DNA from 4 places in the Mesorhizobium sp. LNHC221B00 genome. Region 2 is predicted to be linked to each of the others. Evidence: riboswitches for the same ligand, from Rfam matches in the RefSeq annotation. Region 2 holds a riboswitch; each other region holds the start of a gene.
The links. A riboswitch is a leader RNA that binds a small molecule or an ion and turns the genes downstream of it on or off. The one in region 2 is predicted to bind cobalamin.

Region 1 (7,223 bases), on a different contig from region 2:
GCGGTGACGGCGACGATGCGGTCGTCCTCGCGGGCCTCCTGGATCAGGCTTTCGGCGAACACCTTGGTGTAGGCCGGCGCGTTGGCCGGCGCCTTGGCCTGCGTGCCGGTGATGACGTCGAACTTATTGACGCCGTGATATTTGTCGGCGGCGGCTTCGGCCGGCGCATAGCCCTTGCCCTTCTGGGTGACGACATGGATCAGCACCGGGCCTTCGCCATTGTCGCGGACGTTTTTCAGGACCGGGATCAGATGCTCCAGATTGTGCCCGTCGATCGGGCCGATGTGATAGAAGCCGAGCTCCTCGAACAGCGTGCCGCCGGTGACGTAGCCGCGTGCATGCTCGACCGCCCTTGTAATCGCGCGGTCGGCGCGCTTGCCTAGGTAGGACGTCAGCTTCTTGCCGAAGTCGCGCAGGCCGGCATAGGCCTTGCCGGAGGCAAGCCGCGCCAGATAGGCGCTCATCGCGCCGGTCGGCGGGGCGATCGACATGTCGTTGTCGTTGAGGATGACGATGAGACGGGCATCGAGCGCGCCGGCATTGTTCATCGCCTCGTAGGCCATGCCGGCCGACATGGCGCCGTCGCCGATGACGGCGATGACATTGTTGCGGCCACCGGAGAGGTCGCGTGCGGCGGCCATGCCGAGGCCAGCCGATATCGATGTCGAGGAATGGGCAGCGCCAAAGGGATCGTATTCGCTCTCGGCGCGGCGGGTGAAGCCGGACAGACCGCCTTCCTGGCGCAGCGTGCGGATGCGGTCGCGGCGGCCGGTTAGGATCTTGTGCGGATAGGCCTGGTGGCCGACATCCCAGATCAGCCGGTCATCCGGCGTGTCGAAGACATAATGCAGCGCCACCGTCAGTTCGACCACGCCGAGGCCGGCACCCAGGTGACCGCCGGTGCGAGACACGGCATCGATCAGTTCGAGGCGAAGTTCGGACGCCAGTTGCGGCAGCTCGCTCTCGTCAAGCGCGCGCAGGTCCGCCGGAATACGGACCTTGTCGAGAAGCGGCGTATGCGGCGTTGCGTTCACGGGTGCTCGGGCTTTCTGTTCAACGGCGGGATAGGCCGCCGGCCGGCGAAAGTAAATGCGTGTCGGTGACGCGGATCGATCAGGTCCCCTCGCCGACCTTCTTCAGCTTTCGGGCAGCGGAATAAACTCTTCTTCATCTCCTGGAACGATATCGAAGCGGCCCGTCTTCCATTCCTGCTTGGCCTGTTCGATGCGCTCTTTGGACGAAGAGACGAAATTCCACCAGATATACCGCTTCGAACCGAGCGAGGCGCCGCCGAACAGCATGAAATGCGCACCGGTTTGAGACGATACGATGATCTCGTCGCCGGGACGGAACACCAAGAGACGTTCGGCCGGGAAGATATCGCCCGAAATCGAGACCTCGCCTTCCAGCGTATAGATGGCGCGTTCTTCCGCATCGGCCGGGATTTTCACGCTGGCGCCCGGCGCTAGCCTGAGATCGGCGTAGAGCGTCTCCGAGTCGGTGCGCACCGGGGAGCGCAGTCCCTGGAAATCGCCGATGACAATGCGGCCGTTGACGCCTTCGGCGTCGATATCGGGAAGCCGCAAGACAGCGGTGTTCTCGAACACCGGCGCCACCTCTTCCTTGTTGTCGGGCAGCGCCAGCCATGTCTGCAGGCCGGAGATCGACATCGGCGCGCCGCGCAGTTCTTCCGGCGTGCGCTCGGAGTGCACGATGCCGCGGCCGGCGGTCATAAGGTTCACGTCGCCGGGCTGGATCACCATTTCGGTGCCGAGGGAATCACGATGGCGGATCTTGCCGTCGAACAGATAGGTTACCGTCGACAGGCCGATATGCGGATGCGGGCGGACATCGAGCGCCTGGCCGGCGCGCAGGATGGCCGGGCCCATGCGATCGAAGAAGATGAACGGACCGACCAGCCGTCTCTTGGCGGTCGGCAAGGCGCGGCGGACTTCAAAGCCGCCAATGTCCTTGGCATTCGGGATGACCATCAGCTCGATCTGGTCGCTTGCGAAGGCGTCGCCGGCTTCGGGATCCTCCCCGGGGAAGAAGCTCATGAACTCTCCTTGTCAGCGGCCAAGGACCGCCCTGGCCACATCAGGCAAAGCGGATCGCCGCCTTTGCCCGCAGTTTGGCCGCAACCTCTTCGCGATTGCGCGGATGCTGGTTGGTTTCAAGCGAATCGAGAAGCTCGCGCGCCGATGCCGCGATGACTTCGACCGCATGGTCGAACGCGTGCTGGTTCTGCTTCGAGGGCCGCGTCGTTCCGCTCAGCTTGCGGACGAACTGAAGTGCCGCGTCGCGGACTTCGTCGTTGGTTGCCGGCGGATCAAAATTGAACAGGGTCTTGATGTTTCTGCACATCGCTTCCGTATCTCCTCTTGTCCTGGAGCCGTTTCAATCGGGACGAACTCTATCCTTAGTCATGATCGTGTCCAAAAACCGGTGAGACCGCGCGCCAAGAGCGGTTCTATCTCTTTGTTTTAACGCAATTCCGGACGGAAAACCGGCTCACACTTTTCCTGGAATTGCTTTAGTCCGCGTCGAGCGGCTCCGTCCCGACCGGCTTGCCGTCGCGCGACAGCCTGATCTTCTCGACCTTATCCTCGGCGGCCTTCAGCAGCCGGTCGCAATGCACCTTCAACGCCTCGCCGCGCTCATAGATCTTGATCGACTGGTCGAGCGGCACGTCGCCACGCTCCAGATCATCGACGATCTTCTCCAGCGCGTCGAGTGCCTGTTCGAAGCTCATCGCCTTGACGTCTTCGTTGGTCTCACCAGCCATCGTTCATCCTTTCATCAGTCGCCCGACATGGGCGGCGACCGAAAATGCCAATCCCTGCAGATCGTAGCCGCCCTCGAGCAGGCTGACGAGCCGGTTGCCGCTGTGGCGCGCGGCACGCTGCATCAGCTGGCCGGTCGCCCAGTCGAAATCGTCCTCGGTCAGGTTGATCTCGGCCAGCGGGTCGCGGTGGTGCGCATCGAAGCCCGCGGAAATGACGATCAAATCCGGCGCGAAATTGTCGAGCGCCGGCAGCACGCGCGACAGGAAGGCATCGCGAAACACCTCGCTGCCGGTCTGCGGCGCCAGCGGCGCGTTGACGATATTGCCGGCGCCGATCTCGTTTTTCGCGCCGGTGCCGGGGTAGAGCGGCATCTGATGCGTCGAGCAATAGAGCACCGAGGGATCATCCCAGAAAATGTCCTGCGTGCCGTTGCCGTGATGCACGTCCCAGTCGACGACCGCGACGCGCTCGACGCCATGCTTCTTCTGCGCATAACGCGCGGCGATGGCCGCCGTGTTGAAGAGGCAGAAGCCCATGGCCGTGGTTTTTTCGGCATGGTGGCCGGGAGGCCGCGCTGCGATGAACACATTGTCGGCGCGGCCCTCAAAGACATCGTCGACGGCGGCATTGGCGGCGCCGATCGCCGCGATCGCCGCTTGCCAGCTCTTCGGGCTGGCGGTGGTGTCGGCATCGATCCGGGCGATGCCTTGGTCAGGGATGGCGGCGCGCACGCGGGCGACGAAATCGGCGGGATGCGCGTAGAGGATGGTGGCCTCGTCACCTTCCGGCGCCGTGACACGATCGAGCGCGGCAAAGGCCTCGTCGTCGAGCACGCGCTCGATGGCGCGCAAGCGATCCGGCCGCTCGGGGTGGCCAGGCGGCGTGATGTGTTCGAGGAAGATCGGATGCGTGTAGAGACGAGTGGCCATGCTCCCTATCTAGTGCCCCGGCGCCGCGATGGCCATGCATCGCGGCTCGATCGCTGGGGAAAATCACGTCTGCGTCCATTGGCGTCGCTGCGGGGATTGGCGCCCCGGGCGGTTCGGCGTAAGGTCGCCGACACTGCCTGGTGCCCGCCGCAAGCGGGAGAATCGGGAACACGGTTGAATCCCGTGGCGTGCCCAACGCTGTGAGGGGGACCGCGCCGGTAAATGCCACTGTCGATGACGGGAAGGCACCGGACGCGGGTTGATCCCAAGCCAGAAGACCGGCCTGGCAGACATCGTCATCCGCATGGTCAGGCGGCTGGCATCGATAGCAATCGCAAGGGGACAAGCGATGCCGGAACACATGACCGCTCATGGTAGCGACGGATTTGACCAGATGGCGCGAGACGCGGTCTACCGCGCCATGTTCACGCGGCGTGACGTGCGCAGCCATTTCCTGCCCGACGCGCTCGACGATGAGGTGCTGGCGCGGCTGCTGCTTGCCGCCCATCACGCGCCATCGGTCGGCTTCATGCAGCCGTGGAACTTCATCGTCATTCGCGATGCCGCACGACGAGCGGAGGTGCGCGACCTGTTCCTCGCCGCGCGCGAGCAGGAATTGCCGGCGATCGAACAGGAAAGGCAGGCGCTCTACCGCAAGCTCAAGCTGGAAGGCATCTGCGAAAGCGCGCTCAACATCTGCATCACCTGTGACCGACAACGCTCGCAGGGCTCACCGCTGGGACGCTGGCACAATCCGGAAATGGACCTCTACAGCACGGTCTGCGCGGTGCAGAATTTCTGGCTGGCCGCGCGCGCCGAGGGCGTCGGCGTCGGCTGGGTCAGCATCATCGAGGCCGGGGCGCTGAAAAGCCTGTTGTCCATTCCCGATCACGTAACGCCGGTCGCCTATCTCTGCGTCGGTCGGGTCTCCGAATTTGCGCCCAAACCGGACCTTGAAACGCATGGCTGGGGCCGACGCCTGCCGCTGCCCGAATTGATCATGAGCGAGACTTTTTGCGGTCAGGGCGAGGTGCGGCTCAAATCGGCGGTGGCACGCCTCAACGCCGTCGATGCCGCGCCGGCAAGCCCGGCCAATCAGCGTGTCGCGCCCGCCGTGTCCCAGCGCGAGCCGCCGAAGGAGGCCAGCGCCTTGTCCTTGAGTTCCCTGAACTTCGACGAGGCCTCGGCGAGCCGGGCGTCCCAGGCGGGATCGGGCACCTGGCCGGCGATGGTCTTGAAATAGACCTGCATCAGGCAAGCGATGGCGAAGGGCTCGATGAAAGCCGCTTTGAACGCCCAGGCAAAGACGATGGCGAGCACGAAGGCCCAACCAGCCAGTTGCCCCGGCATGATGAAGAGAATTGCGGCGGCAGGAACCAGCATAGCCAAGAAGATGACGAAAGAGACGCCCCACATGATGACCGCCAGCCAGACGGCGTTCTTGACCATGGTCTTGCCGTTCTGGGCATAGAGCACAACGCCTTGCCGCGCCGTCTCGAATGGCGAGGACGAATTGATGCGGATGTTGTAGCCAAGGATGATCTCATCGACATAGGTCAGCGACAGGCGGATCACCGTGTTGATGAAGGAGACAAGACCGCTCAGGCCCGGAATCGGCAGGAAGGCGGCGATGCTACCGAGCAGGCCGGTGACAGTGCGAATGGCGCCCTTGACCAACTGGTCGACGACGAAAAGGATATTGGCCTCGGCGAACCGCTCGGTCACGACTTGCCTGGCATAGGCGATCTGGTTCTGGCCGCCGGGGACGTCCTGGCCGTCGATCAGATGGACCATGACGGCGATATGGCCGGCCTTGACGACGTAGAGGATGTATTCTCGGATCCAGTAGACGGCGATCGAGACGACGCCGAAGCCAACCACGCCGCCCCATAGGGCAAAGGACATCGGCCCGTCGGGATCTGTGGAGATATGGCCGACGCCATAGCCGACCGAGGCACCGGTGCCGGTCGCCATGATGTAGGCCAGCGTGATGCCGAAATAGACGATCATGCGAAAGACAATGAAGGGCCAGGTCCGCATCATGATGGACACCGACCTGCCGATATCGAAATCCCACATGCCCCGAATCCCCCTCAGAGATGGAGGGAGAGGATGCGCTCGGCCCGAAGATTGTCAATCGTGGGTGGGTCGCCGGACCGCGGACGGGATTTCAGTGCGGCTGCGAACCCGGTTTCCTGAGCAGGCCTTCGAGCAGTTGCTTGAACGCCGCCACCACCTTCCTCGATGTCGCTTCGGGATCGTTCGAATTGGCGATCCGCTGCGCCGCCTGGCTGCTGGCGCCGTTGATCAGCCGTGCGGCGGTCTCGGGGTCGACGCTCGGGACGACCACCCCCTCCCCCTGCAGCGCGGTCAGATGATCGGTCATTGAACCGACGCAGGCATTGGCATTCGACCACTGTGCCGGATTGCCCAGCACGGCCGGACCGTCGCGGAACATGATACGCTGGATCTCCGGCTCCAGCGCCATTTCGATATAGGTCGTGCACTCGTCGACGAAGTGTTGCCAGCGGTTCGGCGCTCTCGATGCGACCTCATTCACCCGAGCCGCCATCTCGGCGTCGATTTCGGCGATAACCGCCTCCAGCAGTCCCTTCTTGTCGCCGAAGTGGTGATAGAGGGCGCCGCGCGTCAGCCCGGCCGACGCGGTGAAATCATCCATGGAGGCCTCGGCGTAACCAATGGTGCCGAAAGCCTGGCGGGCCGCGGCGATCAGCTTGGCGCGCGTCTGCGCGATCATCTCCTTGCGTGGTTTGTGCATTCCGTCTGGCTCTATTCACATACGTCTCGTATGCCAATTGACATACGCGGCGTATGGTCTACCTAACACTCATACGCTTCGTATGTAATTGTCGAATTGTCCTTTGTCGAGGAACAGGATCATGCAGAACCCCTATTCGGAAATCTTTCGCGCCCCTGGCGCCAAGGGCTTTGCAACTGCCGGCTTCATGGCGCGCCTGCCGATTGCCATGGCTCCGATCGGCATCGTGGCGATGCTGTCGCAGACACGCGGCGAGTACTGGCTGGCGGGCGCCGTCTCGGCGACATTCGCGCTGGCCAACGCTTTCCTGGCGCCGCAAATATCAAGGCTGGTGGACCGTCGTGGCCAGACCCCAATTGTCGTGCCCACCACGATCATCTCCGTGCTTGCTTTTCTCATGCTGATTGCATCGGCCAATCAAGACTGGCCGATATGGACGCTGTTCGTGTCGGCGCTGCTGGCGGCCGCCATGCCCAGCATGCCGGCAATGGTGCGGGCGCGCTGGACCGAGATTTTCCGGGGCCGGCCTCAGATGAACACCGCGTTCGCCTTCGAATCGGCGGCGGACGAATTGGTCTATATCGCCGGAGCATCCCTGTCGGTGGGCCTCAGTGCCGGCCTGTTCCCGGAGGCGGGCATGCTGGCGAGCACCTTGTTCCTCGCCGTCGGATCGATGGCCTTCGTCCTGCAGCGATCGACCGAGCCGAAAGTGCGACCGGTGGCTCATGG
Region 2 (7,223 bases):
GGCGTGACGGTGACCGTGAAGGTCGCCCATGTCCGGCTCTGCCACAGCCGCATGATGTTCGTCAGGGCCTATCCGCGCGAGACGCAGGAGATGGTGTCCGACGCCCACGACCGGGCCTTCGCCTTCTTCGGGGGCGCCTGCACGTCGCCGCTTCCTGCAGATGTGCAGCCATTATCTGGTGCAGCCGGTCGCCTGCACGCCGGCATCAGGCTGGGAGAAGGGTCAGGTCGAGAACCAGGTCGGGCTGGTGCGCGAGCGCTTCTTCACGCCGCGGCTGCGCTTCAAGACCTATGAGGAGCTGAACGCCTGGCTGCATGACAAGTGCGTCGCCTACGCCAAGGCGCATCGTCACGTGGAGCAACCGGAACGAACGATCTGGAACGTGTTCGAGGAGGAGCGCGGCAAGCTACTCGAATATCGCGGCCCCTTCGACGGATTTCATGTGATGCCGGCCTCGGTGTCGAAGACCTGCACGGTGCGCTTCGACAACAACAAATACTCGGTGCTGTCGACTGCGGTCGGAAGGCCCGTCGAGATCCAGGCCTATGCCGGCCGCATCGTCATCCGGCAAGACGGCGTTGTCGTCGCCGAACATGCCCGCTCCTTCGGGCGCGGCGACACGGGGGTCAGTTTTGGAAACGATGACGTAATTGCTGCCGTCGCTCCTTTGAACGAAGATTCGGCTGACGGCAAAAGCCGCCGACCATTGAGATCGAGGAGCCGCAGTGAAGCAATATGTCGGACTGGATGTGTCGCAGAGGGAGACAAGCGTCTGCGTGGTCGACGATAGTGGAAAGACGGTGTTCCAGGGAAAGGCAAAGTCCGATCCAGGAGCCTTGACGGAGCTGCTGCATAAACGTGCGCCTCACGCCGAGCGCATCGGATTTGAGACTGGTGCCATGTCCAGCTGGCTCTGGCACGAGCTGAAAAGGGTCGGACTGCCGGTCGTCTGCCTTGATGCTCGGCATGCAAAGGCAGCGCTTTCAGTCCGAATGAACAAGAGCGATGAGAACGATGCCCGCGGCCTGTCCCCGGCATCGGCGTGGTGACTGCGCTCACTTTCCGCCACACGATCGACGATCCCTCGCGCTTTCGCTCGGCCGCCAATGTGGGTGCCTATCTCGGCCTAACGCCGCGACGAAAGCAGTCCGGTGAAACGGATATCAATGGCCGCGTCTCACGCTGGGGCGATCGGCTGTTGCGAACCTACCTGTACGAGGCGGCCAGCGTGCTCCTGCACCGGACGAAGAAATGGTCCACCCTGAAAGCCTGGGGGATGCGTCTGTCAAGACGGATCGGTTTGAAGAAGGCAAATGTGGCGGTCGCACGGAAGATTGCCGTTCTCCTTCATTGCATTTGGGTTGACGGCACCAGCTTTGAGTGGGGTAACGAAAAGATGGCTTAGTCGACTCCACCCCAAACGAGTTCTCGGGCCGCTATCAACGCGGAACTCGTGATGTCCCCGCCGGGACGGTGGTTGCGGCGACCTCGGTCAAACGGCTGACAGCAGTTTACCTGCATCTCGTTGGAAACGTTGAGGCGCCCGACCCGAACATCATCATGAGGCATTCGACCTCGGAAAGGACCATGACCCCGGCGATGGCAGTGCGAGATCCGGATTGACAACTACCCGCAATTAAAGGGCCGTTTGACACCTACCGCACCGCGAAATCGGTTGGGGCTCATCCTGCACACTTTCCGCAGCCTCGGTGTTGGCTCGGCGCTCGCGGATCACCAGCGTCCTTTGAGCGGTAGCGCTTTTCAGGTTGAGGTTAAAGTCCTCCGATTGTTGTGGCTCCGCACGGCCTCCATTAGTTGGACAATGGGGGCAGCGGTGCAGCGGCGGCAAATGGACGACTCACTGTTTCACAATGTTAGACAAGCGTAAAAGCGCGATGACATAACCACATAAACATTTCGTTATGCGCCATTGACAAGAGAAGGGATTGCTGTGATTGTCTGGCGTGTCGTGGTTCTCGCGTGCGGCGCTGCCGCAGCGGAGCTAAGAGGGAAGCCGGTGCGATGCCGGCGCTGCCCCCGCAACTGTTAGCGGCGAGCCAACCCCACTCATGTCACTGAGGCGAATACCCTCGGGAAGACGGGTAGAGGCTATGACCCCGCGAGCCAGGAGACCTGCCACGACGAATTACGTCCACGGGCGGGGTGTCTCGGTGGCCGCTGCAACCCGGGCGTGCCGGGCCTGCTAGCGCCTTCCTTGTCACCGACGCCCCCAACCATCGGGGTATGACATGACTGTCTCTCAGCAAATTCCTGTAGCAACGCTCGGCGTGCCGCGCTTCGGTCGTCGGCGAGAACTGAAATTCGCCCTTGAAAGCTACTGGTCCGGAAAATCGTCCGCTGGCGACCTTCTTGGAACGTCGAAGGCACTCCGTGCCGCTAGCTGGGAGGAGCAGCGCGATCGCGGCGTGTCGAAAATACCGTCAAACGACTTCTCGCTTTACGACCATGTGCTCGACACCGCAGCTATGGTCGGCGCCATTCCCTCCCGTTACGGCTGGAATAGCGGCGAGGTCCCACTTGACATCTACTTCGCAATGGCGCGCGGCAACCAGGGTCAGACGGAGGATTGTGCACACGCTGGTCACCAGGAGGCGGCTCATGGGCCCGGTGTAACCGCGATGGAAATGACCAAGTGGTTTGACACAAACTACCACTACATTGTGCCGGAACTGGATGATGATCAGACGTTCGCCCTCTCGTCGACGAGACCCGTCGATTACTTCCTCGAGGCCAAAGCTCTCGGCATTCACACACGCCCAGTCATCCTTGGACCCATCACCTTCCTCAAGCTGGCGAAATCGCCTGCCGAAGGGTTCGATCCTATCGCGCTCCTACCGCGGCTGCTGCCTGTTTACGAGCAACTCCTGCAGAGGCTGAAGCTGTCGGGAGCCGACTGGGTGCAGATCGATGAGCCAGCGCTTGTCCTCGATCTGAACTCCAACGAACGAGCTGCGTTCGAGTTCGCCTATGGCCAGCTGTCGAAAGCCGCGCCCGAGCTGAAGATCATGCTGGCTACATATTTCGGGCATCTGGGAGACAATCTCGAAACCGCGGTTTCTCTGCCCCTGGCCGGGCTGCATATTGATCTCGTGCGCGCTCCCGAGCAGCTGGAAACGGTGGGTCGGCTCGCTCCGAAGGATCTGGTGCTCTCGCTTGGCTTGATCGACGGCCGCAACGTCTGGCGTGCGAACCTGCCCGCCATTCTCGACCGCATCAAACCGATCGTCGCCGGCTGGCCCTTGGACCGCGTCGAGATCGCGCCTTCTTGCTCGATGCTGCATGTGCCGATCGACCTGCGCATGGAGACGGAACTCGACGCCGACATCAGCTCGTGGCTCGCCTTCGCGGCCCAGAAGACTGACGAATTGGTGTTGCTGGCCCGGGCCCTGTCCCAAGGCAGAGATGCGGTGGCTGGCGCGTTGAAAGCGTCTGCCGAGGCTGCCGCCACGCGCGTGACATCCACGAGGATCCATGACCCGCTTGTTCAGGGGCGGATCGCTAGCATTGACGACAGCGCGAAGCGACGAGAGAGCGCTTTTGCCGAGCGCTCCAGAGTCCAAGCCGGCTCACTCGGGCTGCCGCCGTTCCCGACGACGACCATCGGGTCCTTCCCGCAGACGCCGCAGGTACGCAAGGCGCGGGCCGCTCATGCGAAGGGCCAGCTGAGCTATGTCGACTACGAGACGTTCCTGAGGAAGGAGATCGAGGCTGCAATTCGCTGGCAGGAAGAGATCGGGCTGGACGTGCTGGTGCACGGTGAATTCGAGCGAAACGACATGGTACAGCATTTCGGCGAGCAGCTGTCTGGCTTCGCCTTCACCCAGCATGCCTGGGTACAAAGCTATGGGTCGCGCTACGTGCGTCCCCCCATCATTTTCGGCGACGTATCGAGGCGCAATCCGATGACAGTGCGCTGGTGGCAATTCGCGCAGTCGCTTACGGAAAAGCCCGTGAAGGGAATGCTCACAGGCCCAGTCACCATTCTCAACTGGTCTTTTGTTCGCGACGACGTACCCCGCTCCGAAGCCTGCCGCCAGATCGCGCTCGCCATCCGCGACGAAGCGACGGATCTCGAAAGATCCGGCGCAAGGATGGTCCAGATCGATGAGGCCGCGTTTCGCGAAGGATTGCCACTGCGCCAATCTGACTGGAAAGTCTATCTCGACTGGGCTGTCGAATGCTTCCGGATCGCTTCAACGGGTGTAAAGGACGCGACTCAAATTCATACCCACATGTGCTATTCGGAGTTCAACGAGATCATTCACGCGATCGCTGGAATGGATGCGGATGTCATTTCGATTGAGACGTCGCGCTCGAAGATGGAACTTTTGGACGCCTTCACGAACTCCAAATATCCGAACGAAATCGGTCCCGGCGTCTATGATATTCACTCACCACGCGTCCCGGAAGTCGGCGAGATTTCGGACTTAGTCATGCTTGCCCGCGAGCGACTGTCCGATGGCCAACTGTGGATAAACCCGGACTGTGGCCTCAAAACACGCAAATGGGAGGAGGTCCGCCCTGCCCTCATGAACATGGTCGCTGCAGCACGCGCGCTCCGGCAGAAAGTGCAGGCGTGAGGCTTCTCTTCCTCACAGTGTGGGGAGTTGCCGGCTGGCGGATGTCGGCCGGGAATATGCCAAACCGATCACACTCTTGGAAATAAGCCACACGGCGAAAATGTGCAATTTTCCTTCGGCACGTGTCCTCATCCCGCAGAAATATAAATGTGACACTACGCTATAGTATTGGTCCTTGGGAACATACCGGCCCCGCGCCTCGAACAAATCGTACACACGTCGTTTGTAACCGCCCGGTTGTTACCGCGGAGATTTCGCTTTGATGCGAGCGATGAGTTCCTGGTCATCGACGAAGGCTTCGAGGAAGTCACTCCATTCGTCAGCGGTGCGGCGCGCATGGGTAAGCATTTGCTCCAGCTCTTCCATTCCGTCGCGGGTGAGCGAAGTTATTGCCTCGTCCGGTCCGGTGTAGACGCTGATGATGCTGCCGTAGCTCAGGTTGTCATCATTGCTGACGATCGCCTGAAGGAGTTCGGCATCTTCATCGAGCAATTTGGCGACGTAGTCGATGCTGAACACATGGGTCACCGTTGCCATCAGGCAGCCTCGGCGGAGATGGCGGTGACAGGTGACCAATTCCAGGGAAGCAACTCGTCGAGGCGATTGATCTTGTGATCTTGGATGCGGTCGAGCACGTCTGCGAGATATGCCTGCGGATCGATGCCGTTCATCTTGGCCGTCTCGATGATTGTCATGGCGCGAGCCAGGGTCTCCGCGCCGGTGTCGGCGCCGGCAAATAGCCAGTTTTTTCTTCCGATTCCAATCGGGCGCAGGGCTCGCTCGGCGGCATTGTTGTCCATGGCGACGCGGCCGTCTTCGAGGAACAGGCACAATGATGGCCAGCGGCTCAGGCCATAACGGAAGGCTTTTGCCAAATCGCTCTTGCCCGGAATGCGGGTCAGTTGCGTTTCGATCCAGACACGGAATGCCCCGATCTTTGGTTTGCTATGCTTCTGACGTGCGGCAAGGCGGGCATCGGCAGGCTGACCCGCAATGCCGTGCTCGATGTCATAAAGCGCACCGATACGGTCGAGAGCCTCGCATGCGATCTCGGATTTGTTCGAGGTCCAGATATCATGGAAGTCGCGTCGCCAATGCGCCCAGCATGCCGCTTCTCGGAAGCGGGATTTTCCATCGGCTCCAGGCTCATAAAGCTTGCCGTAGCCTTTGTAGCCGTCAGCTTGGAGGATGCCGCTTGTCTGCCTCAGATGGCGGAGGACGTGGTCTTCCTTCCAGTCCGGAGCAAAGTAGTAGACCGCGCCAGGCGGAGCGCCGCCCGCCCATGGGCGTTGATCGCGGACATATGTCCAGATCCTGCCTTTCTTTACGCCTTTCCCCAGCCCTTTGTCCTGCATGGAGCGATCCAGCACCCGGATCGGGGTATCGTCGGCATGAAGAAGGTCGCTGGCCATGATCACGGTTCCGATCCGCTCGATCAGGGGCTGAAGCACCTGCATGGCGCGACCGCACCAATCGACCAACGTACTGTCGGGGATGTCGGCACCCATGCGGGCGAAGATTTCGTTCAGGCGATACAATGGCAGGTGATCGTCGAACTTCGAGACCAGGATGTAAGCCAGAAGGCAGGCTCCCGCCATGCTGCCTGGTATCGGACGGCTGGGCGCGGGCAACTGCACCATCTTTTCGCAGCAGCGGCAGGATTTCTTCAACCGAGCGACCTCGATGACCTTCATCTGCGCGGCGATCATGTCGAGGATTTCGCTTGTGTCTTCGCCCACAAGACGTAGTTCACCGCCACAGGCGGGGCAGCAGGCGCCGGGATCGAGCTCCCTGCGCTCGCGAACTGCCTTGTGCGACACGCGCGGACGCCGGCGCGTGATCCTTTCGGGCGCGTTCGTCATAGGCGCGAGAGACGCTGCCTCGTCGGCCTCATTGATTGGCCCGGCATTGCTCTCCGCCGCGGCGATCAAAAGATCCTCCAGCGCCAGTTCCAGCTGCTGGATTTCCCGCTCGACTTTTTCCGAAGACTTGCCGAAGACCTGTTTCTTCAGCCGGGCAATGCGCAGCCGCAAGGCCTGGATCAACTGGTCATGCGCCTGCAACGTCGCCGACATCTTCGCATTTTCCGCCTGCAAGGCGGCGATCATCGCCTTCAGAAAGGCAGGATCGTCTGGAAGATTTTCGGCGACATTCGGCATGCACCTGACTACCATAAGTCAGGACGAGTAGCCATAAAAACCATTAGATTCAGAGAGATAAATCACCCGACACGCGCCGGCGGCGCACCCCAATTGGGGCGTCGCCAGTCAATTCCTTCCCACAACATCGCCATTTGCGCTGACGTCAGCCGGGCCGTCCCGTCGGCCGCCGACGGCCACGGAAAGCGGCCCTTCTGCAAGACCTTGTAATAAAGACAGAACCCCTGGCCATCAAAATAAAGAAGCTTCAAACGGTCGCCACGCCTTCCCCGAAAGGCGAAGACCGCGCCTCCCGTCGGCTTCTGGCGCAACACATCCTGCGTCAGTGCAGCCAAACCCTCGATCCCTTTGCGCATGTCCGTGAACCCGCAGGCAAGGTACACCCGAACCCCAGTTCCCGGTCCGATCATGCTATCTCAACCGCCTGGATAAGCCGAGTCAGAGTGGCGGTATCGATCTCTCT
Region 3 (7,223 bases), on a different contig from region 2:
ACGGCATGGCGGGCAAACCCGCCATTGCCGGGTCGGCTTTAGTTGTTGCCGAAGAGGTTGTGGTCGGCGCCGACGACAGGCTTCTGGTCAGCCGGTTCCGACTTCTTGGTCGAAGCCGTGTACGAATTGTCGGTCGAAGTCACGGCAGGCTGGTTGGCGCCATAGTTGTCGCTGCCGGCGAGAGCGCTGCCGGAAATGGCCAGAACGGCGGCGGCAGCAAGAATGATCTTCTTCATTTCAAGTCTCCTGAATTTTGATGGGTTTTTGAGTTCGCCAGGACGGCGGGCAAGCAGCCGTCAACCGGCGGTCGCCTGTTAGCGGTTACCGAAAAGGTTGTGGTCGGCACCCTGGACAGGCGTCTGAGCAGCCGGTTCCGACTTCTTGACCGAAGCGGTGTACGAGCTGTCGACGGCAGTGGCTGCAGGGGTCGCATTCGAGCCGTAATGGTCCGAACTATAATGGTCGCTACCAGCGAAGGCGCTGCCGGAAATGGCCAGAAGGGCGGCGGCAGTGAGAACAATCTTTTTCATTTTGGGTACTCCAGTATTTTTCCGTCCGTCTAGCGGCGTGTCTTGGGATGAAATCGCGTCGTTCGGACAGCCCCGATTTGGGAAAGCCAGATGGCCGTTTCCAATCACGAAGTTGTTCCGCGTGGACCATGAATCCACCACTTGAAATTGTACCACCGGCTTCCACATCAATTTTTTTGCTTTTTTTATCAATCAGTTAGAAGGATCAAGGGAGCTATCACCAACTGTGTCGGAGGCCCAGCGTTCACAACGTCCTGCACGCACCGTCAACAGAAACGAACCGTTCGGTTCGATTTTAGGTTTCGCTAATAGTCACTTTTCGAAACTGTTAACCTTTTTTTGGCTCCGGCCAAGGATCGAAAAACAACGTTGGGGTGCTGGCGACGAGCCGGTTTCAACGGTCGCGATCCTTGTAGGGACGATCTTGCATGCGTGTCGCGCCGCATGGATGCGATGTCGTTTTCATGCCGACGCCGCGATGCGTGCCGTGATTAGATCACGCCAAATCAGGTGCCGCTTCGTGACGACGGAGTGGAGAATTGGGAAGCCGGTCAGAATCCGGCGCTGCCCCCGCAACGGTGGTGGAGTTCAAGTCGCAACGGGAGACCACTGGGCGAAAGCCTGGGAAGGTGTCGCGATGGTCCGCAAGGACGACTCCAGAGCCCGGAAACCAGCCCGAGATTGCTAGAACTCGACTGATCGCGGTGGGCGGTCAAGGGGCGGATGATGCATTCCCGGCTGGCGCCGGCCTGCGTCCGATCCTTCCTCCATCACCACCAGTTCAGTCCTTGGATATGAGGACAGGACATGGATGCTCGCAACGACATGCTGAGGCTCTTGAACAGCCGCAGACAGGGCTTTTCGCTGGAACAGCCCTTTTACACCGATCCGGACTACTTCAAGCTCGACATGGAGCTGATCTGGTATCGCGATTGGCTGTTCATCGGCCATGATTGCGAGCTGCCCAAGCCAGGCAGCTTCATCACCGTGCAGATCGGCGACTATCCGGTCGTGCTGGTGCGCGATCAGCAGGGCAAGATAAACGCCTTCCACAATTCCTGCCGCCACCGCGGCAGCCGCGTCTGCAACACCGACAAGGGCATGGCCGCCAAACTGGTCTGCCCCTATCACCAGTGGACCTATGAGCTGGACGGCCGCCTGCTGTTCGCCCGCCAGATGGCCGAGGGTTTCGACAAGAGCCAGTTCGGGCTGAAGCCGGTCGCCTGCGAAAGCGTCGCCGGCTATATCTTCATCTGCCTGGGCAAGGAGCCGGCCGACTTCGCGCCGATGCGGGCGATGATCGAACCCTACCTCAAGCCGCACCGGCTCGGCGAGGCGAAGATCGCCTTCGAGAGCACGATCATCGAGAAGGGCAATTGGAAGCTCGTCTGGGAAAACAACCGCGAGTGCTATCATTGCGCGGGCAATCACCCGGAGCTGTGCAAGACATTCCCGGAAGCACCGACCGTCACCGGCGTGCAGGGCGCCGACAGCGATCCGGAGATGCTGGCGCACTGGGCGAAATGCGAGGCGGCCGGCCTGCCGAGCAAGTTCCGCATCGATCCGGCCGGGCAGTATCGCGCCACCCGCGCGCCGCTGCTGCGCGATGCCGTCAGCTACACGATGAGCGGCAAGCGGGCGGTGAGGAAGAACCTCTCCGACAACGTCTCGGCCGACCGCATCGGCACCTTGATGCACTATCACTACCCGACGACATGGAACCATATCCTCATCGACCATGCCGTGACCTTCCGCGTGCTGCCGATCAGCGCCACGGAAACCGCCGTGACGACCAAATGGCTGGTCCACAAGGATGCGGTCGAGGGCGTCGACTACGATCTCGCCGAACTCACCCATGTGTGGACCGAGACCAACGACCAGGACCGCCGCATCGTCGAGGAGAACGCCTTCGGCATCCTGTCGCCGGCCTATGAGCCCGGCCCTTATTCGGAGTTGCACGAGGGAGGCGTCATCCAGTTCGTCGACTGGTACGCCCGCTTCATCGGTCCGCGCCTTGCCGAAGACGGCAAGCCGGCGCTGCGCAGCGTTGCGTGAGCTCATGTCGCCCAAACACGACATGAGCAGGGCAACAAGGACCAGAGGATGAATGCGATGACCGATCTTGGCCTCTATCGCCATCTCGACCAGATGGCGCCGTGGAACGACCGGCTCCAGGTGCTGGAAGTGATCGGCGTCAGCGATGAGGCGCCCGACGTGAAGACCTTCACCTTCCGGTCCGACAACCAGACCTGGTTCCGCTACAAGCCGGGCCAGTTCGTGACGCTGGAGCTGCCGACTTCGGACGGGCCGCTGATGCGCACCTACACGCTGTCATCGTCACCGTCGCGGCCATTCTCGATCGCGGTGACGGTAAAGGCGCAGGCCGGCAGCATCGGCACGCGCTGGATGTTCGACCATCTGGTGCCCGGCTCGCACGTCAAGGCCTACGGGCCGGCAGGCGACTTCTCGCTGCACAGCCATCCGGCGGCCAAATATCTGTTCATCTCGGCCGGTTCGGGCGTGACACCGATGATGTCGATGCTGCGCTGGCTGAACGACTGCGCGCCGTGGACCGATGTCGGCTTCGTCAATTGCGCGCGGCGCGCGGAAGAGATCATCTTCCGCAAGGAGCTCGAACTGCTCGGCGGCCATATGCCCGGCCTGTCGCTCGGCTTCATGATCGAGGAGCGGTCGAGCCGCGAGGGCTGGTACGGCCATATGGGCCGCATCGACGCGATCCGGCTGCCATTGCTGGCGCCGGATTTCCGCGAGCGCGAAATCTTCTGCTGCGGCCCCGATCCCTTCATGCGCGCCGTGCGCGGCATGCTTGAAGCCTCCGGCTTCGACATGACGCAATACCATCAGGAGAGCTTTGCAGCCCCTGCCGTGGAGGAGGTCCCGGCGCCGTTCGCGGCGCCCGCGGAAGGCGGCACGGTTGTTCCGGTCGAAGCGGCAACGCCAATCCGCTTCTCGCTTTCGGAGGTCGACGCCGAATGCGTCGCCGGCCAGACGGTGCTGCAGACGGCGCGCGCTTCGGGCGTGCGGATTCCCGCCGCCTGCGAATTCGGCCTGTGCGGAACCTGCAAGGTGAAGAAGGTCTCCGGCGATGTCGAGATGAGCCACAATGGCGGCATCCTCGATCATGAGATCGACGACGGCTTCATCCTGGCCTGTTGCTCCAAGCCGCTGTCGGCACTGGAAATCGAGGCGTAACCAGCAGGCAGGGCCTGCGGTCGCGCTCGCCGGGCCTGCGGGCCATCTTGCCAAAAACCCTGCAAATGGTTAGACGCCTCTACAACGGTAGGGTTGACCGTGAGGGCCGGCGATCATCCGCGCGGCCTGCTTCGGCGGGGAGCAAACATGCGACAATCCGGCATCTATGCCATAGCGAGCAAGGACATCGTCTTTGAATCCTTCGACGGCGAAGCCGTCGTTCTCGACCTGACGACGGGCAAATATTTCGGCTTCTCGGATTCAGGCAGCAGGCTTTGGGATGCGCTGTCATCCGGCGTGCCTGCCTCCGAACTGGTCGGCGCCGCAACGGCAACCGGTGCGCTGGGTGTCGCCGAGATTGACGGCTTTGTTTCACAATTGCTCGAATTCGGCTTGCTGGCGGCCGTGGCCGATGCCGCTGCAAAACCGGTTCCCAGCGAATTGCTGGCTCAGCTTGCGGGTGCCAGCGAGCCCCTCAAGGTCGATATCCATGACGACCTTGCCGATCTCATCGTCGTTGACCCCATCCACGAGGTCGAGGAACCCTTCGGTTGGCCCGCGGTGAAGCAGGCCAACTGAGGCGCGCGCATCAGGCACTCTCGTCGCTGGACGGCGTCGGAACAGGCAAACCATGCCGAAAGTCACTCTCGAGAACCTGGCGGACTACGCACGTCATGTGCTGGCGCAGGCCGAAAGCAGCGCCGCGCATTATCCGCTGACGCGCACGGTGGGCCTGCCGCATCTGGAGCTGACCGCGCATCTGAGTGCCGGCGCGTTGGCGAATGCCGTCGTTCACGGCTTTGTCGCTGCTTCGAGCAACGCGGCAGCTGCCGATACCTGCCGTATCTTCGTCGCCCATGCCGGCGTGGACGGCATCGCGGCGCCGGCCAGTTGGGGTCAGGGACCCTTCACGCAACATGCCTTCGCCAGCCGGCTGGCGGAAGCCGGACTGCGCGGCAACCATTTCCACGACCTGGATTTCTGGCAGTTCTACGACCCCGATCGCCGTCTGGGCGTGCAACTGATGACCGCCGATGACAGGTTCCCGCCTTGGGAGCCGGGGGCGCCGCTCCGCCCTTTCCTGCATTGGGAATATGCGGCGCGCGGCATGCGGCTGGCCCATGCGGGCACGCTGGGTGTCGGCGGCAAGGGCATTCTCCTCGCCGGATCGGGCGGCGCCGGCAAATCGGGAACGGTCGTCGCCGGCCTGCTCAACGGGCTCGACAGCGTCGGTGACGACTATGTGCTGATCGACCTTGCCGGCGGGCCGACCGCGCACCCGTTGTTTGCCACGCTCAAACAGGATCCCGCGGGTTTCGAGCGGCTGGGCTTGGAACATCGGCTGAAATCCTATGGTCCGCTCAACTGGCAAGGCAAGCACCAGTTCCGCATCGATGACATCGCGGCACGGGCAATACCCGCGCGGCTGGACATCGTCGCGTTGATGGTGCCTCATATCAGTGGGGGCGAGGCAAGTTCGATCATGCCCGTGTCGCGCAAGGAGGCAATGATTGCAATGGCGCCGTCCGGCATCTCGCAAATGCCTGGCGAGCGCGAGAGCGGCTTTCGCTTTTTCAGCGACCTCACCCGGCAGCTGCCATGCTACCAACTCTCGCTGGGGACGCACCCACAGGAGATCGCCGGCACGATTTCGGATTTCATCATGCGGAGCAACGCGTGAGATTGAGCGTCATCATGCCCGTCTACAACCGCGAGCACTATGTCGTTGCGGCCTTGCGATCGCTGCTCAGGCAGCGGGACGATGCCGAGCTCGATGTCATCGTCGTCGATGACGGGTCGACGGATGGCACCGTGGACATCGTCCGCGCCGTCATGCGGGAAGCATCGTGCATCCGGCTTTTCCACCAGGCCCACCAGGGTGTGGCAAGTGCGCGCAACACCGGTCTTGGCCAATTGCAGCCACAGACGCAATTCGTATCGTTCCTGGACTCCGATGACATCTCGCCATCCGGACGCTTCAAGGCCGACCTCGTCCATTTCAAAGCCGATCCGAGCCTCGACCTGACCTATTCCCTGATGATGATGGTTGAAGATCTCGACGACGAGATGCTGGAGCCGACTCCTGGCAGCCGCCGCAAGATCGCCCGAGGGCTTTCCTTGGCGGCAGGAACATTCAGCAGAAGCCTTATCGACCGGATCGGCAGCTTTGACGAGGCATTCCGTCAGGCCGAAGATACAGATTACCTGCTGCGCGTCTTTGAAAGCGGCCCCAGATTCGTGATGCCAGACACCATTGCGCTCTACTACAGACGTCACCCCGGCAACATGACCAGGGAGCCCGGCGTACCGCTTCGCGAGTACATGCGTGCGATCCACAAATCGATGAAGCGGCGCAAGGCGGATCCCTCGCTGCATACGGTCGACGGCATTTTCGACCTGAAAGACTCCGCCGACTGGCGGTTCATGTGATATGTCGGGCGGCGAATTCATGATCCGGGGCGACATATGAAGCTGAGCGTGATCATGCCGGTCCACAATCGCGAACAATTCGTTGGCCTCGCGCTGCGCTCGCTGCTCAGGCAACGCGAAAACGTCGATCTCGACATCATCGTCATCGACGATGGTTCGACCGACGGCTCGGCGGCCGTCGTGCGGTCATTGGTCGACCAGGCCCCATGCATTCGTCTTTTCCAGCAGGCCAATGGCGGGGTCACCAAGGCACGCAATGCAGGGCTGAAACAATTGCTGCCGCAGACGCGGCTGGTATCGTTTCTCGATTCCGACGACATCTCGCCGATAGGGCGCTTCGCGGCGGATATCGCCTGCTTCGAAGAGGATCCTGGCCTCGACCTGACCTATTCGCGCATGACGCTGGTCGACAAGATCGATGGCGAGACGCTGGAGCCGACCGCCGACAGCCACGCCATCACCGTGCGGGGAATCCACCTGTCAGCCGGGATTTTTGCACGGGAACTCATCGAGCGCACCGGCGGCTTCGACGAGGACTTCAGGCAGGCGGAGGACACCGACTATCTGTTGCGCATCTTCGAGAGCCAGGCAAAATACATTATGCCCGATACGGTGGCTCTCTATTACAGGCGTCATCCCGGCAACATGACCAAGGAAGCCGACGTGCCCTTTCGCGAGTTCATGCGCGCCATCCACAAGTCGATGAAGCGCCGCAAGGCAGACCCCGGCTTGCGGCGGGTCGAGGGCATATTCGACTTCAAGGATCTCGCGCAGTGGCGGTTCCTGTAATGGCGGGCTATGGCGTCGTCATTCCGGCTTTCAACGCGGCCGCAACCATCGGCGCGGCGCTGAACTCGGTTCTGGCCCAGACGGTCAAGGCGGAAGCCATCGTCGTGGTCGATGACGGATCGACCGACGATACGGTTGCCGTGATCGAGGCGATGAACCTGCCGGTGACGGTGCTGCGGCAAGAGAATGCAGGCCCCGGAAGCGCCACCACCAGGGGTTTTGACGCACTCTCGACCCCGTTCGTCGCGACGCTCGACGCCG
Region 4 (7,223 bases), on a different contig from region 2:
AGGTCCATGGCGAGGGCAACGCCGTCGCCAGGGTCTCGGCGTGCGCGCTCTTGCCGGAGCGCGCGCCACCAATGATGAAAGTCAGCTTGCCGCGATCAGGCAAAGCTGTCGCGCAGGCTGGTCGCGGTGCCGGTGAAACGGCCGCGCACCACGCCGACGACCGCGCCGAGCACCAGCCAGAACACCAGATCGGTCACGGTCACCGCCACCACGAATTGGTGGTGCAGGCCCTCGGGAATCGGCGTCTCGAAACTGTCTGGCTGCGGCGCGCCGACAATATGCGGGGCGACGATCAAAGCCACGCCAAGGATCGCGAGCGGCAGCGATTTGCGGAAGGCGATCAGCCCAAGACCGATCGCCGTGGCCGCCACCGTCGAGACCCACCAAATCTGGCGCGGCAGCAACTCGGCCGCCGGCATCGCCGGCAGTTCCGGCGGCAGGCCGAGGCCAGGTGCCAGCGTGAACACGGCAAACCCTGCCAGGCCCCAGAACACACCCTGGCGCCAATTGCCGATGCCGCCCGCGAATTCCGAGACCGCGACCAGGACCAGCGCGAAGCCGATGCCGGTGACGATGTTGGCAAGCACGCTGAAGCCGAAACGCTCGAAACCATCGGCCGGCGCCCAGCCTTCGTCTTCCGCCGGAGCGGCGGCTTCGGCCGGCGCCGGCGCGGCGGAGCTCATGGCATGCCCCGCCGGTGCGGCGGTGCTCATGGCATTGGTATCCGCGGCAATGGGCGCGGCCTGGTCATGATGGTGGCCGCCACCGGCCTGCTCGTAGACTTCGGCCTTGAGGATAAGCGGCACGGTGGCATAGGCCTGCATGCAGGCGAGAACGACGCCGGCCACAAGCCCTGCGATCGCCGCGATGAACACGACGTTGCGAAACAGGTTCATGATGTCAAATCCTCGTCAGTGGCAGGGAAACCCCATCGAATGACGATAGTCGTGGGCGGCATTGTGGACCGCATCGATATGCGAGAAGCCGACAAAGCCGACGACGAAGATGCCGAGCAGCGCGGCTAGCGCGAGCTGCATGAAGCGCGACTGCGAGGAGACCGAGGCGCCGAGGGAGACGGAAGCAGTATTCATGTCTTGTCCTTTCACCCTCCACCCGAGGGCATCGAAGTCAGTTTCCTGTCGCCGGCAGGTCTCCTGGCTCGCGGATCAGCGCCCTTCTCCACCTTCCCGAAGAAAAATCTTCAGTGGCATATGGAGAGGACTACCGCACACAGTTGCGGGGGCAGCCACGGCATTGGGCAACAATTGAGCCCGCACCGCATTCCCTCTTGGCTCCAAAACGGAACCGACGACAGCGTGACTATACGGAAAATCACGACACGCGGCAAACCAAATTCCGCCGGCAACCAGCGCGATTGCGCCATGCCGGCGGCATCGGCCGTTCTCGGCACTACAATTGACAATTATCCCGGCCGGGTGTCGGCTGGCCACTTCACAGGAAGCCAGCCATGCAGCCCCCAGCCCTGCAGCCCAATGCCAGCGAACGCGATCGCTACAACGGCCTGACCCGGGCTGAAGCGACGTTGCCGTCATCGGACTATTGGGACGGCGAGAGCTATCAGCGCGACCTCGATGCGATCTGGTATCGAAGCTGGCTGCTCGTCTGCCGGGAAGCCGATCTCGCCCAACCGCTGGCTTTCCGCACCTTCCGCGTCGGCACGCAGGAAATCGTCGTGCTGCGCGACGAGACCGGCGAACTGCGCGCCTTCCACAACACCTGCCGGCATCGCGGCTCGCAGCTGTGCCAGGAAAGCGAAGGCCGGCTGAAGGCGCGGCTGATCACTTGCCCCTATCATGCCTGGTCCTATTCGCTGCGCGGCGACCTCGTGCGCGTGCCGTCGAAATCGCTGCCCGAAGGCTTCGACAAGGCCGACCATCCGCTCTATCGCGTCGCGCTCTCGGTGTGGCGCGGCTTCGTGTTCGTCAATTTGCAGGAGGGCGCGAATTTGCAGGAGGGCGCGGCCGGCTCGGCGCAGGCCTCATTCGATCCCGCCTGCGGCGATCTCGGCAATTGGCCGCTGGAAACGCTGGTATCAGGCCATGTGCTGCGCAAGGTGATGAACTGCAACTGGAAGATTTTTTGGGAAAACTTCAACGAGTGCCTGCACTGCCCCGGCGTTCACAAGGATCTGTCGCGGCTGGTGCCGATCTATGGCCGCGGCCTGATGAGCCGGCATGATGACCCCGAATGGGTGCGCCACGCCGACAATGACGCGCCGGAATTTTCCGGTGGCCTGCGCGTCGGCGCGGAAACCTGGTCGCGCGACGGCAAGACCCATGCACCGGTCTTCGCAGGCTTGACGCCGGCCGAGCGCGCCGCCGGCCAGACCTACGCCACCAGCCTGCCCTCGATGTTCGTCGTCGGTCACGTCGACTATGTCCGGACCGTGCGGCTGGTGCCGCTCGGTCCCGAACAGACCGGTCTTGTCGCGGAATGGCTGTTCGCGCCCGGAGCGCTCGGCGACCCGTCGGCCGACATCGACAACATAGTCGCCTTCGGCACGCAGGTGCTGGAGGAGGACGCGGCGATCTGCGAGGTCAACCAGAAAGGGCTGCGCTCCATGCGCCACAAAGCCGGCGTGCTGATGCCCGAGGAATATGATCTGCACCGCTTCCACAAATGGGTGCGCGAGCGCCACACGGCGCTTTCGCCGTGACCGTCACAGTGACTTCGGCAGATAACGCCAGGTCACGAAGCCGCAAACCGCGGCCAGCAAGCTCAGCGTGACGAACACCGAGCCGAGCCCGAAGAAGATCAGCACCACGGAATAGACCAGCGGCGGCGTCAGCTCGGAAAAATCGAGATAGGTGCGGTAGACCGCCGCCATCTGCGCCCTTTCGTAGGAGCGTACCGAGCGCATGAAGGCGGTCGAGCCCAATGCATCCAGCGCAATCGTGAAGAACGCGCCGCCAAGCAGGAAAGCGCCGGTCAGCAGCGGCGCCGTCGCTCCCACTGTGCCCGCGGCCAGCAGCATTGCCGACATGGCGAAATAGGCAAACGTCATGGTGCGCCGGCCGCCAAAACGTTTTCCGGCCTTGCCCCAGAAGATGGCCATGAACAACAGCGCGTTGCCGGCTGAGACCAGCAGACCGCCGGTCAGTTCGCCTTCGCCGGTGATCACCATGAACAGCGGGCCGTACACGAAGAAGGTCGTCCAGAAGCAGGAGCGTCCGAAGGCAATCAGCCACGCTAGCCTCAGCCTCGGCTGCGCGACGAAGCGGCCGATATTGGCGAGCGGATTGACCGGTCGTGTCTTGCCCGGCTGGATCGACTGGTTGTCACCAAGCCGATAGAACCAGAACAGCGCCAGCAAGGCCACGGCGAACGCCGCCACCGCGCCATGCGCGGCATAGATGCCGAAATGCGCGTAGAGGAAAATGCCGAGCGTCGGCCCGCCGGTCCAGGCAAACATCGACCACGCCATGCGCAGCGATTCGGCCTGCATGAAGTCTGTCTTGCGGATGTGGTCCATGATGTAGAGGTTGAGCGTGATCGACAGCGCGCTGGCGCCCATCACCCGGCACAGCATCCCCGCTACTTGTCCGGCAAGCGTGTGGGTGACGAAGAACAGCGAGCCGATGGCGAGCAGGCAGGCCCCTGCGGTGTGGACCCAGCGCCGCGCAAAGCGGCGGATCAGCATCGGCATGAACAGGGTCACCGACAGGCCAAGCAGCGCCACGATGGTGTAGAGGATGGAGACCATCTGCTCGTTGTGCAGTATTTCATAGGCCTGGATCGGAATGACGCTGGACACCGTGGCGCGCGCAAAGGATTCGACTGCGTAGAGCGAGGCGAAGGTGCGCGCGTCCGCGGCCTTGAGGGCCGGGAGCCAGATCGGATGGCGCACATGGGTCGACATTGCTTCCCCAAAGCAGAATCACCCGTCAAATCTGCCTTGGCCGTTTCCGGGCCATTAAGAGGAAACCGACGCGCAGGCGGCGAAAAGCGAGTTGGTCAAAGCCTTTCCGGCGCTGGCCCAAAGCGGCATCCGACATGGCCTGCGCCCACGCGGCGCCGTGCCGAGGAACCCGGTCTTCTTCTGTCCCGGCCAACCGTGATAGTCCTCAAGGCGGGGCTGAATCAGATCGCGAGACCATGACCATCGACACGCCGACCGCACCCGTCCAGAATCAGCCAAAACGCATCGTCGCCATCGACATCCTGCGCGGCATCGCGCTGCTCGCCATGGCGAGCTACCACTTCACCTGGGATCTGGAGTTCTTCGGCTACACCGACCCCGGCCTCACAGCCTTCGGCTGGTGGAAGATCTACGCCCGCTGCATCGCTTCGACCTTCCTGTTCCTGGTCGGCGTCAGCCTGTACCTTGCCCATGGCCGGCAAATCCGCTGGAACGGCTTCTGGAAGCGGTTCGCCATGGTTGCCGGCGCCGCGGTCGCCATCTCGATCGTCACCCGCATCGCGACGCCGGACGGCTTCATCTTTTTCGGCATCCTGCACGAGATCGCGCTCGCCAGCCTGCTCGGCCTCGCCTTCCTGCGCCTGCCGGCGTTGCTGACCCTGCTTGTGGCGGCACTGGTTATTGCGGCGCCGGTTTATCAGCGCTTCGAGGCCCTGGATCATCCCTGGCTGTGGTGGATAGGCCTGTCGGCGATCAATCCTCGTTCCAACGACTATGTGCCGCTGTTTCCATGGTTCGGCGCGGTGCTTGTCGGCATCGGTGTCGCGAAACTTGCCTCCGCTTCCGGCATGCGGGCGCGCCTGGCAAGCCTGACGGCCGGCCGCTGGGCCAATCCGCTGGTCTTCATCGGCCGACACAGCCTCGCCTTCTACCTGATCCACCAGCCGCTGCTGATCGGTTGCGTCTGGCTGTTCTCGCAGGTGATGCCAGCCAAGGTCGAAACCCCGCAGGTCAATTTCCTGAAGACCTGCCAGATCTCGTGCGAGCAGTCGCGCGACGCCAAGTTCTGTTCGAGCTATTGTAGCTGCATGCTCGACACGCTGGAGGGCGAATCCTCGCTTGATCGGCTCTACAACAACGATCAGACTGCGCAATGGAAGGCACATCTGGGCGATCTGGCCGGCACCTGCACGGCCCAGACCGACGACAAGATGACCGAGGGGGGACAGCAATGACCGACAGCCAGCCGAAGCCAGGAGGGATACCGTGGCCGCCGGTGATTTACACCGCCGCCATCGCCATCAGCATCATTCTCGGCATGCTCTATCCCCTGCCCTGGATCGGCGACCTCCTGGGCGACATCCTGTTCGCCGCCGGCTGGGTGGCGCTGTTCGGCGTCGCGGCACTCTGGTTCACGGCGATCCGCACGATGGTCCGGGCCAAGACGACGCTCAATCCCAACGCGATGCCCGACCATCTCGTCACGTCAGGCCCCTTCGGCATCACCCGCAACCCGATGTATCTGGCCAACACGCTGCTGTTGATCGGCGTCGCCTTCGTCACGGGCATCGTCTGGTTTCTGCCGCTGGCGTTCATCGCGGCCTTCGCCACCCAGAAGCTCGCCATCGAGGGCGAGGAAAAGGTGCTGGCGGCAAAGTTCGGCAAGAAATACCGGGATTACGCAAAGAGAGTGCGGCGCTGGATCTGAGCCGGGGCCTGTATTCCGCGGCGCAGAGATTTTGACAGCTCTTGGCCGATGAGGCGGCATACCTCGGCGATTGGCCGAACGCCTATCCCGTCCTCATCCACGGGCGGAGCAAGGAGCGCAGCGACGCAGCGCAGACCCGAGGATGACGAAGTTCGAAACGCTCCGGCCAATCACGAACGTTTGTCGCTCAAACGCGCGATAGAATCTGGCCCCTCAGGTATTGACCCCAAGTTCCACCAGCCGCTCCACACAGGACTCCTCGGCCTGGTCGAGTTCGGCCAGCGTCTCCTCGAGATCGCGGCGCTTTTGCCGGAGATCCTCGCGCTTTTCCTCGATCCGCTTGATCATCAGCTTGAGTTGCCCGACCTCGCCTGGCGGCTCCTTGTACATCTGGATGATTTCGCGGATCTCGTTGATCGAGAAGCCGAGCCGTTTTCCCCGCATGATCTGCCGGATGAGGTGGCGGTCGGAGGGACGAAACAGCCGCGTGCGGCCACGCCGCACCGGCTGCACCAGCCCCTCATCTTCATAGAAGCGCAGTGTCCGCGTCGACACGTCGAATTCGCGGGTCAGTTCGGTGATCGAATAATATTCCCGCATCGTCACTCCCACACGCCGGAAACCCTGGCGAACGCCATGCGTCGCCTCGTCCGAATCAAACCCTTGCCGCGCCGGAATCGACACGGCACCCCGCGCGAGCCTCGCATGGCATTTACGTAAAAGTCAATTGAGCTCGATCACCGGACCCCGAACCACCAAGTGGCAAGGCCGAGGAAGGCAAAAAAACCAACGACATCGGTGACGGTGGTGACGAAGACCGCCGACGCCACCGCCGGATCGATCTTGAATCGGTCGAGCAGCAGCGGGATCAGGATGCCGGCGAGTGCGGCGACGAACATGTTGATGATCATCGCCGCCGCGATGATGCCGCCCAGATTGACATCGTGGAACCAGGCGGCCGCGACGATGCCGATCAGGATGGCGAAAACGATGCCGTTGATGAAGCCCACCCCCATTTCGCGGCGGATGATGCGGCCGGCATTGTAGATGTCGAGGTCCCTGGTCGCTAGTGCCCGCACGGTGACGGTCATGGTCTGTGAACCGGCGTTGCCACCCATGCCGGCCACGATCGGCATCAACACGGCAAGCGCCACGATCCGCTCGATCGTGTGATCGAACAGGCCGATCACCGAAGCCGCCAGGAATGCGGTCAGGAGGTTGACCAGCAGCCAGGGAACGCGCGAGCGCGAGGTCGAAAGGATGCTGTCGGAAAGCTCTTCGTCGCCGACGCCGCCCATGCGCAGCAGATCTTCCTCGGCTTCCTGCTGGATGACGTCGACGACATCGTCGATGGTCAAAACGCCGACCAGCCGCTCGTTCTCGTCGACGACGGCGGCCGAAAGCAAATCGTATTGCTCGAATTCCCGCGCCGCCTCCTCCTGGTCCATGGTGGCCGGGATGGCGTGGCGCGTCTCGTGCATCACCTCCTCGACCTTGACCGTGCGCTTGGTGCGCAGGATCTGGTCGAGATCGATGGCGCCGAGCAGCTTGAAGCTCGGATCGATGACGAAGATCTGGCTGAAGCGGTCGGGAAGGTTCTTGTCCTCGCGCATGTAGTCGATGGTCTGACCGATG

Region 1: another riboswitch for cobalamin. It lies ahead of bluB (5,6-dimethylbenzimidazole synthase); the one in region 2 lies ahead of metE (5-methyltetrahydropteroyltriglutamate--homocysteine S-methyltransferase).
Region 3: another riboswitch for cobalamin. It lies ahead of X741_RS164755 (aromatic ring-hydroxylating dioxygenase subunit alpha); the one in region 2 lies ahead of metE (5-methyltetrahydropteroyltriglutamate--homocysteine S-methyltransferase).
Region 4: another riboswitch for cobalamin. It lies ahead of X741_RS145955 (CbtB domain-containing protein); the one in region 2 lies ahead of metE (5-methyltetrahydropteroyltriglutamate--homocysteine S-methyltransferase).

Annotation. Positions count from the first base shown of each region.
Region 1 covers NZ_AYWR01000013.1:94,494-101,716, reverse strand. Annotated here, with positions in the region: gene dxs (1-deoxy-D-xylulose-5-phosphate synthase) at 1-1,034, opposite strand, end outside; gene X741_RS148935 (pirin family protein) at 1,137-2,057, opposite strand; gene X741_RS148940 (DUF2277 domain-containing protein) at 2,098-2,364, opposite strand; gene X741_RS148945 (exodeoxyribonuclease VII small subunit) at 2,534-2,785, opposite strand; gene X741_RS148950 (histone deacetylase family protein) at 2,789-3,715, opposite strand; cobalamin riboswitch at 3,837-4,017, shown strand; partial or broken gene bluB (5,6-dimethylbenzimidazole synthase) at 4,020-4,694, shown strand; gene X741_RS148955 (hypothetical protein) at 4,811-5,794, opposite strand; gene X741_RS148960 (TetR/AcrR family transcriptional regulator) at 5,886-6,494, opposite strand; gene X741_RS148965 (MFS transporter) at 6,616-7,223, shown strand, end outside.
Region 2 covers NZ_AYWR01000011.1:304,950-312,172, reverse strand. Annotated here, with positions in the region: partial or broken gene X741_RS01000000166785 (IS21 family transposase) at 1-616, shown strand, start outside; partial or broken gene X741_RS01000000166780 (transposase) at 726-1,405, shown strand; cobalamin riboswitch at 1,954-2,156, shown strand; gene metE (5-methyltetrahydropteroyltriglutamate--homocysteine S-methyltransferase) at 2,250-4,601, shown strand; gene X741_RS150895 (hypothetical protein) at 4,842-5,138, opposite strand; gene X741_RS150900 (IS66 family transposase) at 5,138-6,760, opposite strand; gene tnpB (IS66 family insertion sequence element accessory protein TnpB) at 6,823-7,170, opposite strand; gene X741_RS150910 (transposase) at 7,167-7,223, opposite strand, start outside.
Region 3 covers NZ_AYWR01000001.1:312,317-319,539, forward strand. Annotated here, with positions in the region: gene X741_RS164765 (DUF680 domain-containing protein) at 39-236, opposite strand; gene X741_RS164760 (DUF680 domain-containing protein) at 315-530, opposite strand; cobalamin riboswitch at 1,022-1,224, shown strand; gene X741_RS164755 (aromatic ring-hydroxylating dioxygenase subunit alpha) at 1,338-2,585, shown strand; gene X741_RS164750 (hybrid-cluster NAD(P)-dependent oxidoreductase) at 2,643-3,743, shown strand; gene X741_RS164745 (PqqD family protein) at 3,891-4,322, shown strand; gene X741_RS164740 (hypothetical protein) at 4,375-5,424, shown strand; gene X741_RS164735 (glycosyltransferase) at 5,421-6,173, shown strand; gene X741_RS164730 (glycosyltransferase family A protein) at 6,210-6,962, shown strand; gene X741_RS164725 (glycosyltransferase family A protein) at 6,947-7,223, shown strand, end outside.
Region 4 covers NZ_AYWR01000016.1:103,998-111,220, reverse strand. Annotated here, with positions in the region: gene cobU (bifunctional adenosylcobinamide kinase/adenosylcobinamide-phosphate guanylyltransferase) at 1-103, opposite strand, end outside; gene X741_RS145950 (CbtA family protein) at 96-896, opposite strand; gene X741_RS145955 (CbtB domain-containing protein) at 912-1,091, opposite strand; cobalamin riboswitch at 1,127-1,325, opposite strand; gene X741_RS145960 (aromatic ring-hydroxylating dioxygenase subunit alpha) at 1,484-2,677, shown strand; gene X741_RS145965 (MFS transporter) at 2,681-3,880, opposite strand; gene X741_RS145970 (DUF1624 domain-containing protein) at 4,117-5,115, shown strand; gene X741_RS145975 (isoprenylcysteine carboxylmethyltransferase family protein) at 5,112-5,588, shown strand; gene X741_RS145980 (MerR family DNA-binding transcriptional regulator) at 5,802-6,188, opposite strand; gene mgtE (magnesium transporter) at 6,326-7,223, opposite strand, start outside.